Regions from separate parts of the Herbiconiux sp. 11R-BC genome, predicted to be linked through region 1. Evidence: predicted binding sites of a transcription regulator. Region 1 holds the regulator's gene; the other holds the start of a gene.

Region 1 (10,166 bases):
CTGGCGACCCCCGTCACCATCTCCTCCTGGTACGCCCCCGCGAACATCCTCGGCATCAGCGTCGGCGGCCTCGCGAACGGCGTGGGACTGTCCGGTGACATCACGCAAGAGGTGTTCAAGCTCGGGATGCTCGGCCTCGGCTGCACCGCCGCCGCCTACCTCGTGATCGCCAAGCGCCGCGTCGACCCGCTGTGGCTGCTCGCCGGATGCTTCGCCGTGATCATGCTCTCCTCGCCCGTGCTGCACCCCTGGTACGGCATCTGGCTGCTCACCTTCTTCGCGCTCGCGGGCGTCGACCGGCTCTGGCGCATCCGCGTCGTGGTCTACTCGACGGCGTTCTTCATGCTCATCGGCCTCGCCGAGCCGTTCGACCTCATCCCGCGGTTCGACCACGACACGATGATCCCGGTGGCCGTCATCGGCACCGCCCTCATCGGCTTCGCGGCCATCCTGATCGGCACCGAGCTCACCCTTAAGAACCGCTTCCCGGCCCGCGTGCTGGCAGCGCCGGCGCTCCGCACCCGCGCTCTGCGGTAGTGCTCTCGCTTCCGCCGCGCCTCCGGTTGGCGCTCGGGTTCCTCGGTTCGCTGGCGATCACAGCCGGTTCGCTCGGGGCGGGCTGGCTGCCCTCGGCGATGCGCCTGGCCGCGCGCCCCGAGATCATCGCGCTGCGCGACACGCGCGGCGCCGTGGCGGCCTGCGCCCTGCTCGTGGTGGGCGGCGTGCTGGTGCTGCTGTTCTGCTGGCTGTCGCTCGGGCTCTCGCTCGGTCTACCCCGTCGGCTCTCGCGGCGGGCCGCCGACCAAGGCTCCGCCTCCCCCGGCACAGGTGATCTGCGCCAGGTCGTCGCCTCTCTCGTGGCCTGGTCGCTGCCGCTCCTCGTCGCCGTCCCTCTCTTCAGCCGGGACATCTACGCCTACATCGGCCAAGGCCGCCTGATGGACGCGGGCCTCGATCCTTACGCGAACGTGATGGCGGATGTCCCCGGCTGGGCGGAGGCGGGCGTCGATGTGAAGTGGTCGACCACCGTGACCCCCTACGGACCGCTCTTCGTGATGCTCCAGCGCGCGATCGTGGGGTTGACGGCATCCGCCCCGCTCGAGTTCACGCTCGTGCTCACGCGGCTGCTCTCGGTCGCCGGCCTCGCCCTCCTGATCTACTCCGCGTGGCGCATCGCCCAGCTGCGCGGCTTCGACCAGGCCGCGGTGCTCTGGGCCGTGGGCGTGAGCCCGCTCGTGCTGATGAACTTCGTGGTGGCAGGTCACAACGACTCGCTCATGCTCGGCCTCGTGGTGGCCGGCGCCTACCAGGGCCTGAAGGGCCGTCCGGTGCTCGCCACGGTGCTCGTGACGGCCGCCATCGGGGTGAAGCCGATCGCTCTGGTCGCGCTTCCCGTGATCGGCCTGATCTGGGCCGGGGCCGACGCCGGATGGGGGCGCGTGATCGCCCGCTGGGCGGCCGTGGCGGGCATCGCGGCGGGCGGGATGCTCGCCCTCGGCGCGGGTCTCGGTGTGGGCCTCGGCTGGGTGGCCGGCCTCGGCACACCGCTCGGCATCGGTTCCTGGTACTCGGTTCCGCGCTTCACCTCGCTCTGGCTACGCGACCTGGTGAACGCCCTCGGCGGTGACGGCGAGGCCTGGCGCTCCGGCGTGGTCCTGGTCTTCCTGGTGGCCGGATGCCTGTTGGCGGTCGTCCTCTACACGGTGAAGCGCCGCTCCGACCCGCTCTGGCTGCTCGCCGGCGGCTTCGCAGCCGTCGCGCTGTTCTCGCCGCTGCTGCACCCCTGGTACGGACTGTGGCTGCTCTGCCTGTTCGCGGTGGCCGGCCTGCGTCGGGCGTGGCAGCTGCGCGTGCTGATCTACGGCACGGTGTTCCTGATGGTGATCGGCACGGGAGAGGGGCTCGACCTGGTGCCGCGCCTCGTGCTCGACCCGCTCATCCTGATCCCCTCGCGCGGCACGGCCATCGTGGGTGCGGTGGTGCTCGTCGCGGTGTTCGAGTTCACGCTCTGGCGGCGCTTCACCGCGCGCGGCCTGCCGATGCCGATGCTCGCCGGGCCTCCCCTACCCCCGAGGCGCCCGCGCCGCAGCGGCGTCGCCTGGGGTGGTGTCAGCGCTTCGTCGACACCATCACCGTGAACTTCGCGTTGCGGTCGATCTGACGGGTCTCCCCCACCGCGCGATGCAGCGCTGCCCGGTAGGACAGGTGCGAGTTGAACACCGTCCAGAGCTCGCCTCCGGGCGCGAGCACGCGGCCCGCGGCCTCGAAGAGCTTGAGGGCGATGCCCGCGTGCACCGTGGAGCCGATGTGGAACGGCGGATTCAGCACGATGAGCTCGGTGCTGGCGTCGTCGAAGCCGCTCAGCGCATCCGCCCGCACCACCTCGACGCGGTCGGCGAGACCGTTCGCCGCCATCGTCTCCTGCGCTGAGGCGACAGCGGCGGCCGACTGGTCGGTGGCGATCACGGAGAGGGCGGGGCGCGCTTCTGCGAGAGCGGCGGCGAGCACGCCGGTTCCGCAGCCGAGGTCGACGGCGTTGCGCGCATCCGGTCGCATCTCGGGCAGGTGGTCGAGCAGCAGCCGGGTGCCGATGTCGATCTTGGTACCGGCGAAGGCCCCTCCGGAGGCGCACACCCACAGGCGGAGGTCGACGTGGAACTCGCGGTGGTGCAGCGGCGCCCCCACCTCGGGCCGGGCTCCGCGGGCCACGAGCACGCGCGACTTCTGGCGGGCGAGCGTGGCGGTGACCTCGGTGAACGAGGCCGAGAGCACCTCGTTCATGGCGGGGGTCATGTGCTTCACCCGGCCGCCGGCATAGACCACCACGGCGGGGTCGGCGTAGGCGGCGACGGTGCGCGCGATGTCGTCGAGCGCGGCGAGGCTGCGGGGAAGCTGCAGGAGCACGACGGTAGCTCCCTCGAGCAGTTCGCGGCCGAGCGGCAGGATGCGGTAACGGCCCGTCAGGTCGATGTCGGAGACGCGCTTGGCGTTGGCGGCGAGAGCGAGCTCGCTCGAGAGCGCATCCTGATGCACACGGATGCCGTGCAGCCCCAGCACCGCGGCCGAGGCGAGGGTGAGGGCGCCGTAGTTGTCGCCGATCACCACGACCCGGCCGGGGTCGCCGGCCGTCTGCTCGAGCGCCGCATCCGCCTCGTCGAGGATCAGCCGGTCGCTCGCGTCGACCGCGAAGAGGTTCTCGGCCTCGACGTCGGGAAAGCGGCGCAGGGCGTCGAAGGAGAACTCACTCACGCCTCAACCGTACGCGGTGTGCGGGGCCGCCCGTGGAGCGAGTGCCCCCGGGGCCGCCATCCGGCCGACCGCGCGGGAGCGCCGCAGGCCGCTCAGTCGTCGAAGCGGGGCTGCCACACCACGAGCTCGGTACGGCGCTGCGTGCGGGTGCCGTGCTTGAGCGAGATGACCTCGCCCTCGACTCCGGCGGCGAACACGCGGCGGCCGGGGCGGTTGAGCAGCTCGTCGGCGAGAGCGCCTTCGAGCTCGCGCACCCGGGCCGAGAGGGCCGACACCTGGTTCTCGAGCTGCAGGATGCGCGCGATGCCCTCGAGCGAGACGCCCTCCGAGGAGAGGCGGGCGATCTCGCGCAGCTGCACGACGTCGCGCATCGAGTAGCGGCGCGACTTGCCGGCGGTGCGGGTGGGCACCACGAGACCGAGCCGGTCGTACTGCCGGAGGGTCTGCGCGTGCATGCCGGCGAGCTCGGCCGCCACCGCGATGGCGAACAGCGGCGAGTTCTCGTTCACGTCACTCATGCGCAGACATCCTCTCGACTGGTCCGGCCCGGCACGGGCCTATTCGCGGGCCTTGGCCAGCAGTTCGGCGCGCGGGTTCTCCTGCGGCTCCACCTGGTGGAACTGCTCGAGCGCCTCGCGCTGCTCGGCGGTGAGGTGCGACGGAACCGCCACCTGCACCACGGCGAGCAGGTCGCCCTTGCCCTTGGGCGACTCGACGCCACGCCCCTTGACGCGCAGCACGCGCCCGGAGGGCGTGCCGGCCGCCACCTTGAGCTTCACCGGCGGACCGCCCAGGGTGGGCACCTCGATGGTGGCACCCAGGGTGGCCTCCACGAAGGTGACCGGAACGTTGACGCGCAGGCTCAGGCCGTCGCGCTCGAACACCGGATGCTTGCGCACCGACACCGTGAGCACGATGTCACCGGCCTCGCCGCCGTCGGGCGAGGGTTCGCCCTTGCCGCGCAGCTTGATCTTCTGCTGGTCGGCCACGCCGGCCGGGATCTTCACCGTGATCGGCTTGCCGTCCGCCGTCTGGAGCTTGATGGTGTCGCCCTTGACCGCAGTGATGAAGTCGATCGTGGTGCGGGCCGTGACATCCCGGCCCCGGGTGGGGCCGTAGGCCCCGTTGCCGAAGCCGGCGCGCTGCGAACCGAAGCCGCCCCCGCCGAACATGCCGCCGAGGATGTCGTCGAAGCCGCCGGGCGCCTGCTGGTAGCTGTAACTCTGGCCGCGGGCTCCCCCGCCGCCCTGCCCGAACATGCCGCCGAAGACGTCTTCGAAGCCGCCCCCCTGGCCCCCGCCGCCCGCTGTGAAGCGAGCGCCGGAGCCCATGGCGCGGATCTGGTCGTACTCCTTGCGCTGCTCGGGGTCGGAGAGCACCGAATAGGCCTCGGAGATCTCCTTGAACCGGGACTCGGCCTTGACGTCGCCCTGGTTGGAGTCGGGGTGGTACTGGCGGGCGAGCTTACGGTACGCCTTCTTCAGCTCGGCCTCGGAGATGTCCTTCGACACTCCGAGCACCTTGTAGAAGTCTTTGTCGAACCAGTCCTGGCTAGCCATTGGGCACCGCCACTACGACCTTGGCGGCGCGTAGCAGCGTGGACCCGAGGTAGTACCCGGATTCGACGACGTCGGCGATCGTGGGGGTCGTCACGTCGTCGCTCGGCTGCTGGAAGATCGCCTCGTGGAGCTGAGGGTCGAACTCCTCGCCGGCCGCGGCGAAGGGCTTGAGGCCCACACGCTCGACGCCCGAACGCAGCTTCGCCGCGATCGCGGTGAACGGACCGCCCTCCTCGAGGTCGCCGTGCTTGGCCGCGCGGTCGAGGTCGTCGAGCACGGGCAGCAGGATCTTCACGACGTCGCCGACGGCGCGCTCCTTCTCCACCTCGCGGTTGGCCTCGGTGCGCTTGCGGTAGTTCGCATACTCCGCGGTCACCCGCTGCAGGTCGGCGAGCCGCTCGGCCGCCAGCTCCTCGGAGGAACTCTGACCCGAGAGGAACGACAGGTCGGCGTCGCTGAGCGACGTCTCGACATCCGGGCCCTCGGCCTCGATCGGTTCGTCAGCCACGAACCCCGAGTCGGGGGTCTCTTCCTCAGAGGCCCCCGACTCGTCGTCAGGCTGACGACCGTTGTACTTGTCGTCAGTCATGGATTACTTGTCCTTCGGCTCGTCTTCGTCTTCGACGACCTCGGCGTCGACGACGTCGTCATCCGACGCGGTGGTCGACTCGGTGGGCTCCTGCTCGCCGGCGGGGGCCGAGGCCTCTGCCTGAGCAGAAGCATAGATGGCCTGGCCGAGCTTCTGCTGGCTCTCGTTGAGCTTGTCGAACGCGGTCTTCACGGCGTCGTCGTCTTCGCCCGCGAGCGCGGACTTGAGGGCGTCGACATCGGCCTGCACCTCGGACTTGACGTCGTCGGGCAGCTTGTCGGCGTTCTCCTTGATGAGCTTGTCGGTCGAGTACGCGAGCGTCTCGGCCTGGTTGCGCACCTCGGCGGCCTCACGGCGCTTCTTGTCGTCGGCGGCGTGCTCCTCGGCCTCGCGCACCATGCGCTCGATGTCCTCCTTCGCCAGCGACGAACCGCCGGTGATGGTCATCGACTGCTCCTTGCCGGTGCCCTTGTCCTTCGCGGACACGTGCACGATGCCGTTGGCGTCGATGTCGAAGGTGACCTCGACCTGCGGGATGCCGCGGGGCGCCGGCGCGATGCCGGTGAGCTCGAAGGTGCCCAGGTTCTTGTTGTCGCGGGTGAACTCGCGCTCGCCCTGGAAGACCTGGATGGCGACCGACGGCTGGTTGTCGTCGGCGGTGGTGAAGGTCTCGCTGCGCTTCGTGGGGATGGCCGTGTTGCGCTCGATGAGCTTGGTCATGATGCCGCCCTTGGTCTCGATACCCAGAGACAGGGGGGTGACGTCGATGAGGAGGACGTCTTTGCGCTCGCCCTTCAGCACGCCGGCCTGCAGGGCGGCGCCGACGGCGACGACCTCATCCGGGTTGACGCCCTTGTTGGGCTCCTTGCCGCCGGTGAGCTTCTTGACGAGCTCCACCACGGCGGGCATACGGGTCGAGCCACCGACGAGCACCACGTGGGCGATGTCGTTGACCGAGACGCCGGCCTCGGCGATCACGTCTTTGAAGGGCTTCTCGGTGCGGGCCAGCAGGTCGGCGGTGAGCTCCTCGAACTTGGCGCGCGTGAGCGTGACGTCGAGGTTGGCCGGGCCGTTCTCGGTGAGCGAGAGGTAGGGCAGCGTGATGCTGGCCGACATGCCGGAGGAGAGTTCCTTCTTGGCCTGCTCGGCGGCCTCCTTCAGACGCTGCTTGGCGATCTTGTCGTTGGAGACGTCGACGCCGGTGGTGTCCTTGAAGTTCTTGATCAGGTAGTCGACGACCCGCTGGTCCCAGTCGTCGCCGCCGAGGCGGTTGTCACCGGCGGTGGAACGCACCTGGATGGTGGAGAAGTCGTCGTCTTTGCCCACCTCGAGGAGGGAGACGTCGAAGGTTCCGCCACCGAGGTCGAAGACCAGGATGAGCTCGTCTTCCTTGCCCTTGTCGAGGCCGTAGGCGAGCGCGGCCGCGGTCGGCTCGTTGATGATGCGGAGCACGTTGAGGCCCGCGATCTCGCCGGCCTCCTTCGTGGCCTGGCGCTCGGAGTCGTTGAAGTAGGCGGGAACGGTGATGACGGCATCCGTCACGGTGTCGCCCAGGTAGGACTCGGCGTCGCGCTTCAGCTTGGCCAGGATGCGCGCCGAGATCTCCTGCGGCGTGTACTTCTTGCCGTCGATGTCGGCCTTCCAGTCGGTACCGATGTGGCGCTTGACGCTGGAGATCGTGCGGTCGACGTTGGTGACGGCCTGGCGCTTCGCGGTCTCGCCGACGAGCACCTCGCCGTCCTTGGTGAATGCGACCACCGAGGGGGTGGTGCGGAAGCCCTCCGCGTTCGCGATGACGGTGGGTTCTCCACCCTCGAGAACGGCGACCACCGAGTTGGTGGTTCCGAGGTCGATGCCTACTGCACGAGCCATGCTGGCTGCTCCTTCTGTCGTGTTGCTGGATGTATCGAAGTCTTTCAAGACCTGAGCCTTGTGACCTCAAGTTTTCCAGACCCTCGACCCCAAGTCAAGTTCTCCCAGCAAAACTTGAGTTAACTCGGCTCAACTTCAAGAAGAGAACCCCCTGACGCCGGAGAGAGTCAGGGGGTTCGGGGTGCCGCGGGGTGCGGGGGGGGGTCAGACGGCCGGGCCCTGCACCAGGGTGACGGTGGCGGTCTGCGAGGTGCCGGCCGTGGTGGTCCAGGTCAGGGAGACCTGCTCGCCGGGTTCCATGGCGCCGAGCACCGAGGAGAACTGGGTGCCCGAGGTGATGGCCGTGCCGTTCACGGCGGTGACGACATCGCCCGCGGCGAGCCCGGCATCCGCACCCGGGGTGCCCGCCACGACACCCGCGATGACCGCGCCGGTGCCCGAGGTGTTGGACTGGCCGGTGCGCGAGCCGGTGGAGCTCTGCGCCACCTGCACGCCGAGGAAGCCGGGGTAGCCGATCTCGATGGTCGCGGTGTCCTGGCCGGCCTCGATCTGGGTCACGATGTCGAGCGCGGTCGAGATCGGGATGGCGAAGCCGGTGATGTTCGCCGAGCCCGACGACGCCGCCGTGTCGATACCCACGACCTCACCCTGCTCGTTCAGCAGGGGCCCACCGGAGTCACCCGAGACGATGTCGGCGTCGACCTGGATGAGGCCGTCGAGGGTCTCGCCCGAGACGCCGGTCTCGCTCTGGGTGGTGATGGTCTGGTCGGTGGCGGTGACGCTGCCGGCGGCGGCCACGAGGTTGCCGGTGCCCTCCGCGTTGCCCACGGCGGTGACGGTGTCGCCGGTGGAGGCGGCGGTCGACGAGAGCGAGGCGGTGCTGAGACCGGATGCGCCCTCCAGCTGCAGCACGGCGATGTCGTTGGTCTTGTCGGTGCCCACGACGGTGGCCGTGTAGGTGGCGCCCGTGGTCTCATCCGTCACCTGGATGCTCGTCGAGCCCTCGATGACGTGGTTGTTGGTGAGGATGAGGCCGTCGGAGGTGAGGATGATGCCCGTGCCGGCCGACTGCGCGTTCTGATAGGTGAGGTCGGAGACGATGGTCACCACGCCCGCGGTCTGGGCGGCGGTGGCCGCGACGGCCGAGGAGCCCGAGGTGCCCGACGAGCCCGAGCTCGAGCCCCCGTTGCCGTAGCCGTTCCCGTAGGAGTAGCCGTAGCCGTTGCCCGAGCCGTAGGGCGAGGTCGTCGTGCCGGAGCCGGAGCCGGTCGAGCCCGACCCGGTGCCCGTCGAGCCGGAGGCCGGGTCGTCGAGGAGGGCGGTCGAGGCGCTGTTCGAGGAGTTGGCGGACTGGTTCGCGGCGAAGGTGGCGCCGCCGGCGCCGAAGCCCACGGCGAGCGCGAGGGCGGTGAGCCCGCCGACGAGGGCGACGCGCCCGCGCCTGCCGCGGAGGGCGGCACGACGGTCGCGGCGAGGCGGCTGGCCGCCCTGGCCCGACTGCTGTCCGGTCTGCTGGTAGTAGGCCATCTGCTCGACGGTCATCGGCTGCGGGGCGCCGTATTGGGGGGCGCCGAGCTGAGGGGCGCCGTACGGTGCGGCGGCGTACTGCGGCGCGCCCGGGTAGCCCATCACGGGGAAGGCCGGGAGGCCTGCGACGTTCTGCGCGTCGGGGCGGGGGAAGTAGACGGGCCCCTGCTCGGTGTGCGCGATGACCGGGGTGACCGGCTCGACCGGGGCGCCCACGGGCGCGGCCTGCTCAGGCGTCGGCGCCGACGCATCCGCCGGCTGCGCGCCCGGTACGGCCTGGGGCTGGGGCGCCTGGGCCTGGGGCGCCTGGCCCTCGGGTGCCTGGCCCTCGGGGTTCTGGTTCTCGTTCTCGTTCATGATTGCGTCCTTGGTGTGAGGCGATGGTGGAGTCTGCTGGGGGCATCCGTTCGATGCGATGGAGCCATCTCACCCTCCCGAGCAAAGCGCGGCCTGGGGGCGGGTTATGACCTCCCTATGACGAACCCGGATGTTTCCTGTGCGCCAATAGACGGCACTCACAATCGGCAGGCCCCAGAGCCCCCGTTGTTCACCGCCTGCCACTACTGTTTCCCCATGACCGTGGGTGCGACCGCCAGCGAACTCAGCTCTCCCTCACCCGCCGACTCGGGTCCGACGCGCGGCCGTGTGCTCGCGTGGGGCCTCTGGGACTGGGGCTCGGCCTCGTTCAACGCGGTCATCACGACCTTCGTCTTCACCGTCTACCTCACGAGCAACGCCTTCGGCGGCGAGACCGCCGTGTCGGCCCAGCTCGGCGTGGCGATGACCATCGCCGGCGTGCTCGTCGCGCTGCTCGCCCCCATCACGGGCCAGCGATCCGATCGCCGCGGCCGCCGCAAGCTCTGGCTCGCAGTGAACACCTACATCGTGGTGGTGCTCTCGGCGGCGATGTTCTTCGTGGCGCCCGATCCCGGCTACCTCTGGCTCGGCCTCTTCCTGCTCGCGGCCGGCACCATCTTCTACGAGTTCGCCACGGTCAACTACAACGCCATGATCACGCAGGTCTCGACCCCCAAGACCATCGGCAAGGTCTCGGGTTTCGGCTGGGGCATGGGTTATGTGGGCGGCATCGTGCTGCTGCTGATCGTGTACTTCGGCTTCATCGAGCCCATCGGCGGGACCGCGCTGTTCGGGGTTCCGCCGACCGACGGGCTGCCGGTGCGCGTCACGATGCTCGTCGCGGCCGTCTGGTTCGGCCTGTTCGCGCTGCCCGTGCTGCTGCGGGTGCCCGAGTACCACGCGCCGGCCAAGCCGGGCGGAGCGGATGCGGCGGCCGCGCCGCGCGTCGGATTCTTCGCCTCGTACGGGGTGCTGTTCCGCGACATCCGCACCCTCTACCGCGAGAGCCGCCA
Region 2 (10,166 bases), on a different contig from region 1:
CGCTCTTCGCCGTCTCAGCCCTCACGATGATCTTCGCCCCCTCGGTCGGATGGGTGATCGTCGCGCAGGCCCTGGCCGGCGCGTCCGCAGCCATCATCGTCCCGTCTCTCGTGGCGCTGATCGCCGAGAACTACCGCGGCGCCCAGCAGGCGACCGCGATCGGCTCCCTCGGATCAGCGCGAGCCCTGGCCGGAGTCAGCGCCTTCCTCATCGGCGGAACGCTTGCCACCCTCGTGGGATGGCGGCAGGTGTTCATCATCGTGCTCGTGCTCGCCGTGGCGGTCTTCATCCTGAGCTTCCGGCTGGTCTCGGAGAAGGGAAATCCGGCCGTCAAGATCGATGTGGTCGCGGCCGTGATCATCGGCGCAGGAATCGTCATGCTGACGCTCGGTGTCAACAATCTCAACAGCTGGGGCCTGCTCCAAGCCGGGCCAGGCGCCCCGTTCGATGTTGCGGGGCTCTCGCCCGCACCGCTGCTCATCGTCCTGGGTATCGTCTTCGTGCAGCTCTTCTTCGCCTGGACGAGACGCCGCACCAAAGCGGGCAAGGTGCCGCTCGTGAGCCTGAGCGTCTTCGGGTCGTCGAAGGAGCGAGCCGCGGTCTACGCGATGTTCATCGTGGTCCTGATGGAGGCCGCCCTGAACTTCACTGTGCCGCTCTACATTCAAATCGTGCAGGGCCGGACCCCGTTCGATACCTCCCTGGCGATGCTGCCGTTCAACCTCACCGTCTTCGTCACCGCAACACTGGTCGTGCGCTTCTACGGGCGATTCTCACCCCGCACCATCGGAATGTTCTCCTTCGTGCTGACGACCGTCGCCCTGGTCTGGCTTTCGTTCGTCGTGACCAACAACTGGGAGACCGTGCCGATCATCCTCGGTCTGTTCGTCTTCGGTGTAGGCCAGGGCGCCCTCGTGACCCTGGTCTTCAACGTGCTCGTGACGGCCTCGCCCAAGGAGCTTGCCGGCGATGTCGGTTCGGTGCGTGGAACCACCCAGAACCTCGCTTCTGCTGTCGGCACCGCCATCGCCGGTGCGCTCCTCGTCGGGATCCTGAGTGCGAACGTCGCCTCCGCCCTGGCCACGAACGTCGACCTCCCGCCCTCGCTCGTGTCCCAGGTCGACCTCGACAACACGAATTTCGTGAGCAACGACCGCCTCCGAGACGTCTTGAGCGAGACGGACGCCACGCCGGCACAAGTCGACGCCGCCATCGCCCTGAATGAAGACGCGCGCCTCCGCGCACTGCGGATCGGACTGATCGCTCTGGCCGGCATCAGCGCCTTGGCCATCATCCCGGCCAGCCGGCTACCCAAATACCGCGCAGGTGAGATTCCCGAGAGCGTCGCCACAGGTACACCTTCATAAGTCAGGAGGGCTCTTCGTGGCGAAGAGGCGTGGGGCCCCACAGGTGGGCCCCACGCTGATCATCCTCGTGGATGAGGAGAGGCCACTGACACCATCATCACCTCCACCAGAGACGACGACCGCACCCGGGTCAGCTGGTCAGAGCCGTCTGCCCCTCAGTCGCCGTCTGGGACTGCACCTGGATCTTGCGGGGCTTGGCCTTCTCGCTGACCGGGATGATCACACTGAGCACCCCGTTGTCGTAGGACGCCGAGATACCCGCCGTGTCGACACCTTCGCCGATGCTGAACTGGCGGAGGTAGCTGCCCGCGGGGCGCTCCTGCGCCAGCCACTTCGCACCCTCCGCCGAGGCCACCGTCCGCTGCGCACGGATGGTGAGCAGCTGACCGTCGACATCGATATCGACCGAGCCCGGATCGACTCCGGGCAGGTCGGCGTTCAGCACGTAGCGGTCCTGATCGCGGTACAGATCCACCGGCATCACGCGCGGACCCGTGCGGGCCTGAAGCAGGCCGGACGCGAGACGGTCCAGCTCGCTGAAAGGATCAAAAGACATCGCCATAATGAATCAATCTCCTTCCGAAGTGAGGAGTTGAGCGCACATCGCTCAACTACCGATAATTTAGCACTCCTGCCGACCGAGTGCTAAGTACTCTCGGCTTGAAATCTCCTGAGAAGCTGCGCACGCCGTTCGCCGGCAGCTGGCTACTTCGAGTAGGGGTCGGGGTCACCGTGATTGACGAATGTGACCGAGCCTTCGTCGCGGGAGCCGTCGGCGCCGATCGCCGCGTAGCTGTAGGTGTGCGGGCCATAGCAGCTGAACGGCACCACGACCGATCCGGTCGCGGGCAGAGGACCTTCGAACGGGTTGGCCACGGGGTCAGTGGTGTCGATTCCGATATAGACGGCCGTGGTGTCTCGGGCCGAGTAGTCGAAGGTGAGATCGAAATTCAGTTGGGCGGGGACGGCGTCGGTCCCCGTAACGCAGACCACCTGGACTCCGTGGGTATTGAACACCTGCATCAACGGCTTCTTCACCGGGGTCGAGCTCGGAGTCGGGTCGCTGGGCGCGGCATCGTGGGACCCTGAGCTCGAGCTCGAGCCGGATGCCGAATCGTTCTGATCACTCGGCGATGGCGTCGCGGTCGTGACCGCGGTCGGCGAGGCGGAGGTGCGCGTGCTCGTCGGCGACGCGGTCACGGGCGCGCTCGTGGACGATGTCGACGGGCGGAACAGAATCAACGCCAGCAGCACGACCACGGCGAGCAGCAGGACTCCGATCGCGCCGAGGATCACCGGCAGCAGGACATTCTTCTTGCGGGGCGCGGTCTCACTCACAAGGTTCTCCTTGCACGGATCACAGTCGGTTGTCGTCGAGCCGTCGATCGTCGAGCGAACGGCACGGGTTCCAGCCGCTTCCCCGAAGGCTTATCGCCTGCGTGGCAGGTTACCAGCCAGGCGCAACGCAGCGGAAGCCTGGGGCAGCGCCGGACTCATGGCCAAGAAGTGAGTGAAACACAGATGGTAGGGCGGACGGGACTTGAACCCGTGACCGGCGGATTATGAGTCCGATGCTCTAACCAGCTGAGCTACCGCCCCGATCGCGCGGCAGCCCCGGGAATCCGGGCCCACCGCGGGTCAACGATACCGCTTCGGCGTCGCCCGGCCGGTCAGGAGACCTCGTCGGCCTTGGCGGTGGCATCCTCACGCGCCTCCGCCGCCGCCTCGGACTCCGCCTCGGTCGGCTCGGCCGGGGGCACCACCACGACGGGCGCGGTCACGGGCTCGCCGCGGTAGAGGTGCTCGAAGGTGTTGAGCGTGCGGGTGATGTCGTGCGCCGCCACGATCGAGAGCGACTCCGTCTTCATGGCGTCGAACTCGGCCTGAGGCAGGCGCAGCACCTTCTCGAGCTTCGCCGCGAGGTCCTCCGCGCTGCCCGGGGTGAAGAGGTAGCCGTTCTCGCCGTCGTGCACGAGGTGCGGCAGCGCCATCGCGTCGGCCGCCACCACCGGCAGTCCGCTCGCCATGGCCTCCATGGTGGCGATGCTCTGCAGCTCGGCGATGGAGGGCATCGCGAATACCGAGGCGCGCGTGTAGAGCCGCGTCTTCTCCTCCTCGGTGACGTAGCCGGTGAAGTTCACCCGGTCGCCGATGCCGAGCTGGTTCGCCTGGTTCTGCAGGTTGCGCAGCTGGTCGCCGCCGCCCACGATGTCGAGCTTGACGTCGAGGTCGGCGGGCAGCATCCGCACCGCCTTCAGCAGCACGTCGAGGTGCTTCTCGCCCGCCACACGGCCGACGAACAGGATGCGGTTCTCGGTTCTCGGGCTGAAGTCGGGCACGTAGCGGTCGGCGTTGATGCCGCACGAGATCGCATAGATGTCGTGGATGCCGGTGGCCTTCTCGAAATAGTCCGCAGCGCGGCGCGTGGGGGCCGTCACCGCATCCGCCCGGATGAACGAGCGCCGCGCCGCCGCCCAGGCGAGACCGATCGCCCAGTTCTGCAGGAACTTCGGGATGCCGGTGAAGGCGAGCATGTTCTCGGGCATCACGTGGTTGGTGCCCACGATGCGGATGCCGCGCTTCTGCGCCTCGGTCGACACGCCGCGGCCCACGATGATGTGCGACTGGAAGTGCACCACGTCGGGCTTCACCTCGTCGATGATGCGCGCGCTGTTCTGCTTGATGCGCCAGGGCAGCGCGAAGGTGAGCCAGTCGTGCGGGTACCAGCGCCAGCTGTAGAGGCGGTGCACGGTGACCTTCTGGCCGTCGAACTCCTCGACGTGGGTGCCGACGGGCAGCTTCGCCGAGGGTGCCACCACGTGCACGTCATGACCGCGGGACGCGAGTCCGGAGGCGAGGTGCTCGGCGAAGCGCGCCGAGCCGTTGACATCGGGCGAGAAGGTGTCGGCGCCGATCAGGATCCGGAGAGGTCGCCTTCCGGCGTCGGCCTGAGCCGTCGCATCCGTTCGACCGTTCACGTCTCGGGGGTCTGTCAAACCGTGCTCTCTCTGTGTTCGCTGCGCATCCGCCGCGTTCGTCACTTCTCGCCGGGGACGCCTGTGAAGAACCTACCTTAGCGCTGCGCCTGCGGGTGGTAACGCGCCAGGCCGAAAACGCCCAGGATCGCGACAGCCCCGAAGGCGAGGTAGGCCACGAGTGCCCACGGCGGCGCCTGCGAGGCCTCGCCGAGCACCACGATGCCGATCGCCACCGCGACCAGGGGGTCGATGACGGTGAGTCCGGCGATCACGAGGTCGGGCGGGCCAGAGGCATAGGCGTTCTGCACGAAGTAGCCGCCGAGCGCCGCGGCGGAGAGCAGCCCGGCCAGGGCGAGCAGGGCCAGCCAGTCGATCTCGGCCTGGAAGACACGGCTGATGACGACCTTCGCGAGGGTGGCCACGAAGCCGTAGAGCACCCCGGCGCCGACGATGTAGGCGATGGCCTTGAACCGCTTGCGGAGCACACCGAACGCCACCGCGAAGAGCGCGAGCACGACGGCCAGCACGATCAGGATGACGACGAGGTCGCGCGTGGTCACCGGCTTGTCGACCGCGGTGAACGCCGCCACCAGCACGAAGGCTCCGACGCCGCCGACGCAGAGCACGACCGACACGACCGAGCTGCGGTTCAGCTTCACGTGGCTCACCCGCGAGTTGAGCACCGCGGTGATGACGAGGGCGACAGCTCCGAGCGGCTGCACCACGATGATGGGCGAGAAGCCGAGACTCGTGAGCTGGAAGACGATCGCCAGCCCGAGCATCAGCGTGCCGATGACCCAGGAGGGCCGGCCGAGCAGCGCCAGCATCTGGCGCACGCTCAGGCCCTTCTCCACGTCGTGGGTGTTCGCCTCGACCTTGGCGACGCCCCGGTGCTGGAACTGCGCACCGAAGCTCAGGAACACCGCGCCGACGAGGGCGATCGGGATGCCGATGAACTGCTTCGGATCGAGGGCGATCTGATCGCCGAGTTGCAGCAGTTCCGAAGGCACCCGACGACCCTACCCCCGCCCGGCCGCGGTTAGGCTTAGCGAATGGCAGTTCTCCCGATTCGCATCTCCGGAGAACCCGTTCTCCACTCCCCCGCCGCGCCCGTGGCCGAGATCACCGACGAGGTGCGCTCGCTCGTGGCCGACATGTTCGAGACCATGGATGCCGCACCCGGCGTCGGCCTGGCCGCCCCGCAGGTGGGCGTGGGCCTGCGGCTGTTCGTCTTCGGCTGGACCGACGACGACGAGGTGACGCACCGCGGTGTCGCCATCAACCCCACGCTGTTCATCACGCCGACCTCGATCGACCCGGCCGACCCCGACACCGAGTCCGAGGGATGCCTGTCGTTCCCGGGCGAGCGCTTCCCGCTCGTCCGCGGCGAGTCCGCGATCCTGCGCGCGACCGACCTCGACGGGCAGCCCTACGAGATCGAGGCGTCCGGCTGGCTGGCGCGCATCTTCCAGCACGAGTTCGACCACCTCGACGGGGTGCTCTACGTCGACCGCATCGACCGGCCCTACTCCCGCACGGCCGCGAAGATCGAGCGCAAGAAGGGCTGGGGCGTGCCGGGCAACGCCTGGCTGCCCGGGGTCGACGACCTCGACGCCTGAACGGCGCCCTAACGGAGGAGATTCGGGGGTCATGTCGACGTATTGCAGACGTGACCCCCGAATCTCCTCCGTTGCGCCTCACGCCTCAGGTGAGCAGCCGGATCAGCGCCGCCACCGCCGCCGCCGCGATCACCACCACCACGAACGGCACCTTGAGCGCGTAGAGCCCGGCCGCCACGAGCACGGCGGGCACCCGCGCGTCGAGCTGCACGCCCTGCCCCGCGCCGAGCGTCTGCACGGCGATGAGCGCCGAGAGAAGCGCCACAGTGAGCAGGTTCGCGATGCGCGCCACCACCGGATGCTCGAACGCGCGCGGGGGCACCAGGTAACCGGCCGCCTTGAGGGCCACGCAGATCACCGAGGCGGCGATCACGATGTTCCAGCTCGTCACGATGCGGCCTTCTTCGCGAAGAGGTTCAGGCCGCCCACGACGATCGCCACGAGCGCGGCCACGAGCACGGGCAGCCCCGGCGTGAGCACCGGGGTGAGCAGCGCCGCCACGAAGGCCGCACCCACCGCCACCGCCTGGGTCTGGCGTTCCTTGAGGCGTGGCCACAGCAGGCCGAGGAAGGCGGCTGCGGCGGCCGCATCCAGGCCGTAGGCGCTGACGTCGCCGATCAGGTCGCCGATGAGCGCGCCGAGCAGCGTGGTGAGGTTCCAGCCGAGGTAGATCACGACGCCGGTCACCCAGAAACCCAGCCGTTGAGCGGATGCCGTGGGCTGCGCGGTCGCGACCGCCACCGACTCGTCGATGGTCAGCTGCGCCGCCGCGGCCCGCCGCCAGAAGCCGGGTCCGATTAGCGGCGCCATGCGGATGGAGTAGAACACGTTTCGGGTCCCGAGCAGCGCGGCGCTCGTGATGGCCGCGCCGCCCGCCGAGAGGCCGCCCGAGGCGAGCACGCCGATCAGGGCGAACTGCGAGCCGCCGGTGAACATCACGAGGCTGAGGAAGCAGGTCTGCCAGATGTCGAGGCCCGAGAGGGTGGCCAGGGCGCCGAAGGAGATGCCGTAGGCCGTGGTGGCGAGCCCGACGGCGAGGCCGGCCCGCAGGGCGGCCGTGTCGGCCGGGGTGCGCGGGGGTCGCCGCCCGGTGCGTATCGGGCGTATCGGGCGCACTGCGCGCCCCGGCTGCTCGTCGGCGGGGTCACCCGGTGCTGCGTCGGCCATCACTCGATGATGGCAGAACGCCGCCGGGCGGACGACGGACGACGCCGTTCGATCGCGCTAACCGGCCGTGCCGCGGCGCCTCCGCACAACCTGCACGAGCACGACTCCGGCGGCGAGGGCGAGCAGTGCGCCGATCACCACCGCCCCTGCTGCGAAACCCGTGCTGGCGAGGAACTGCTCGACCGGCGTCCCACCGGTGGGTCCCGCGGCCACCGCGGTGCTCGAAGGCGTCGTGGTGGGCTCGGCGGTCGGGGAGTCGGTGGCTCCGGCCGTCGGCGTCGGCGTCACGCTGGGAGTCGGCGTCGGAGTGACGGCGATCGGCGCCAGCACTGTCAGGGCGACCGGAGCGCTGGGCCCTGAGGGGTCGTAGTAGAGCGTCTCCGCGGGAAAGTAGCTCGCGGTGAAGGAATGGTCCCCGCGCAGCAGATCGCTCACCACCAGCTCGGCGGTTCCGTTGCTCACCGGAACGTGAGCCAGGATGATCGGCCCGTCGGTCAAGGTGACCTCACCGGAGGCCGCGGCCGGGGTCACCGCCGCGGTCAGAGTGACCGGGTCGCCCTCGGTCACCGGGCCGGCCGGTGTCACCGTGAGCGCGGCGGTGGCCGTGACCTTCGTGATCACCGGAGCGGGCGACACTGCGTAGCTCGTGCCGGTCGTCAGTGAGAGGGTCGACTCGAAGGCGCTCGGCGAAGCGACGCCGATGCCGTTCTCGAAGCGCAGGCACTGCAACTGCACAGTGATGGCGCCGGCGCTCGAGTAGTCGGCCAATGGTGTGTCGAGGCTCGCGCGGGCCGGCGCTGCCGCGTCGGCGATCGTCTGCACGCTGCTGATCACGATGGTCGAAGCGCCGTTCACCACAGCGAGGCGGGTGGCGTCGTGGAAGTCCACCGGGCAGGCCGCCGACGCCACCGCCGTCGAGAAGCTCGGAAAGCCGGCCGAGACCGTCGAGGAAGGTCAGCGATCCCGCGCTCGCGGCGTTCGCCGCCGGGGCCAGCACCGCCGGCCCGGCCACGGCCAGTGCGACGACCGGGAGGATCAGGAGGCGACGCAACGAAGAGATTCTCACAGGCGGCTTTCGTCGAGGGGATGCGATGAGCGGACTGCCGCAGGGCAGCACGCGTCACCGTATGGGCGCTTTCCGACGCGGAATCAGACGGCCGGTGACGACTTCGTGAACCACCTGCAACGCGCTCCTGCGCAAGCGGCCGTGAGACCTCCCGTGGCGCCACGGGTTCGCAGCCCGTTCGCGCACGCTCCACATTCGGGTAACCAACCGAACCTAGGTTCGACGCGTCATCCTGTCCCGCATCATCCGACGGCCCACCCCTTCCGGCCGTGAGAGAGGCCACCTGTGAATCAGCTGCCGCCCGAATGGGCCGACCCCTCGGTCGCCGACGAATCGCTCTCACCGCGAGACCTGACCCGCCGTGGCCTTCTCCGGGGCCTGGGCCTGCTCGGCATCGGCGTCGGCTTCCAGGTCGCCGGCAGCGCCACCGGGATGTTCGGGGCCGGTTCCGCCTTCGCCGCGGCATCCACGGGAACGGCGGCCGCGGGCTCCACCACCGACGATCCTGCCCTCGTCTACCTGGTGGGCGACCATCACGTGCACTCGGTCTACAGCCACGACGCGAAGTACTCCTTCAGCCAGCTCACGAAGGCAGCCCAGGACCACGGACTCGACTGGCTCGCCTTCACCGAGCACAGCAACTGGGGCCACGCCAACGCCGGCGGTGCGCTCGACGAGCACCGCGAGATCCTGGCCGCTCGAAACGAGAATCCGCGCATGCTCGTGTTCCAGGGGCTCGAGTGGTACATCCCGGCCGCGGAGCACGCCACGGTGCTCGTGGCCCCAGGCCCCAGCGAGGCTCGTCTCCTGCGCTCGTTCGAGCTGGCCTTCGACGGCAAGCTGCTCGGCTACACCGAGGGCTCCGTGGGTCACCCCGACACCGCGCGCAACCGCGCCCACGCCCTGGCCGCGCTCCAGTGGCTCGCGGCGCGCAAGGCCGATGGCACGATCGACGACGTGATCGTGCTCGCGAATCACCCCGCGCGCCTCGGCATCGACTCCCCCGAAGAGATCCGCGACTGGCGCGACGCCGCGGCGGGCATCATGGTCGGCATGGAGGGCGCTCCTGGCTCGCAGGGCGCCGCCATCCCGGGCTGGCGCGGCAGCAACAGTGTGCGCGGAGAGTACGAGAACTCCCCGACCGCCCAGACCTGGCCGGGCTTCCCGAGCGAGGCCTTCGTGACCTACGGCGGCTTCGACTGGATGACCGCGACGGTCGGCGGCATGTGGGACGCGATGCTCTCCGAAGGCAAGGGCTGGTGGATCACGTCCAACTCCGACGTGCACCGCGTGGTGTTCGACAAGTGGGCCAACGGCACCATGCCTGCCGGGCTCACCTTCGACACCGCCGGTCGTCTCGCCGACCCCGTGCTCACCGATTCACCCCAGCCCGGCAGCGACTTCTGGCCCGGCCAGTTCAGCCGCACGCACGTCGGCGTGGAGTCGCTCGGCTACCTCGAGGTGATGGCCGCGCTGCGCACCGGCCGGGTCTGGGTCGACCACGGGCACCTGATCGATGCACTCGATGTACGCCTGATCGTCGACGGCCAGAGCACTCGAGGCGTCACTCTCGGCGGCCGCCTGACCGTGACGAAGGGAACGCCGATCACGCTGCAGGTCACCATCACGGCGGCGACCCGCCCCAACTTCAACGGCGACGTGCCCAAGCTCGCGAACGTCGACCTGATCCGCGGCGCCGTCACGGGAGCGGCCCCCGACCGCACGCAGTGGACGGCGCCCGACACCCGCGTGGTCGAGCACCGGGACGTCTCGGCGAAGGGCGGCACCTTCACGCTCACCTTCCCGATCACCGACGTGCAGTCGTCGTTCTACCTCCGGCTGCGCGGGGGCGACGGCAAGCGCACCGGAACCGGCCTGCTCGGCGCCCAGATCGACGCTTACGCCCCTCAGGCGCACCCCAAGGGCGACGGCAACCCGTGGGTCGACCTCTGGTTCTACGCGAACCCCA

Evidence for each region. The regulator HspR, encoded in region 1, represses chaperone genes until heat shock. The targets are predictions, from matches to a motif close to AAGTTGAGTCNNNNNGACTCAACTT.
Region 2: the regulator HspR is predicted to act here: its motif matches at 1,957-1,981, upstream of VD659_RS18735 (Hsp20/alpha crystallin family protein).

What each region holds. Positions count from the first base shown of each region.
Region 1 is NZ_JBCEBO010000002.1:576,476-586,641, reverse strand. Features, by position in the region: gene mptB (polyprenol phosphomannose-dependent alpha 1,6 mannosyltransferase MptB) at 1-537, shown strand, start outside; gene mptB (polyprenol phosphomannose-dependent alpha 1,6 mannosyltransferase MptB) at 564-2,138, shown strand; gene VD659_RS07760 (class I SAM-dependent methyltransferase) at 2,110-3,249, opposite strand; gene VD659_RS07755 (heat shock protein transcriptional repressor HspR) at 3,342-3,767, opposite strand; gene VD659_RS07750 (DnaJ C-terminal domain-containing protein) at 3,807-4,808, opposite strand; gene VD659_RS07745 (nucleotide exchange factor GrpE) at 4,801-5,397, opposite strand; gene dnaK (molecular chaperone DnaK) at 5,401-7,269, opposite strand; gene VD659_RS07735 (trypsin-like peptidase domain-containing protein) at 7,474-9,153, opposite strand; gene VD659_RS07730 (MFS transporter) at 9,370-10,166, shown strand, end outside.
Region 2 is NZ_JBCEBO010000010.1:37,789-47,954, forward strand. Features, by position in the region: gene VD659_RS18730 (MFS transporter) at 1-1,367, shown strand, start outside; gene VD659_RS18735 (Hsp20/alpha crystallin family protein) at 1,498-1,929, opposite strand; gene VD659_RS18740 (hypothetical protein) at 2,073-2,705, opposite strand; tRNA gene VD659_RS18745 (tRNA-Ile) at 2,890-2,966, opposite strand; gene VD659_RS18750 (glycosyltransferase) at 3,038-4,363, opposite strand; gene VD659_RS18755 (DMT family transporter) at 4,441-5,355, opposite strand; gene def (peptide deformylase) at 5,398-5,964, shown strand; gene VD659_RS18765 (AzlD domain-containing protein) at 6,050-6,355, opposite strand; gene VD659_RS18770 (AzlC family ABC transporter permease) at 6,352-7,131, opposite strand; gene VD659_RS18775 (Ig-like domain repeat protein) at 7,189-8,019, opposite strand; gene VD659_RS18780 (PHP domain-containing protein) at 8,483-10,166, shown strand, end outside.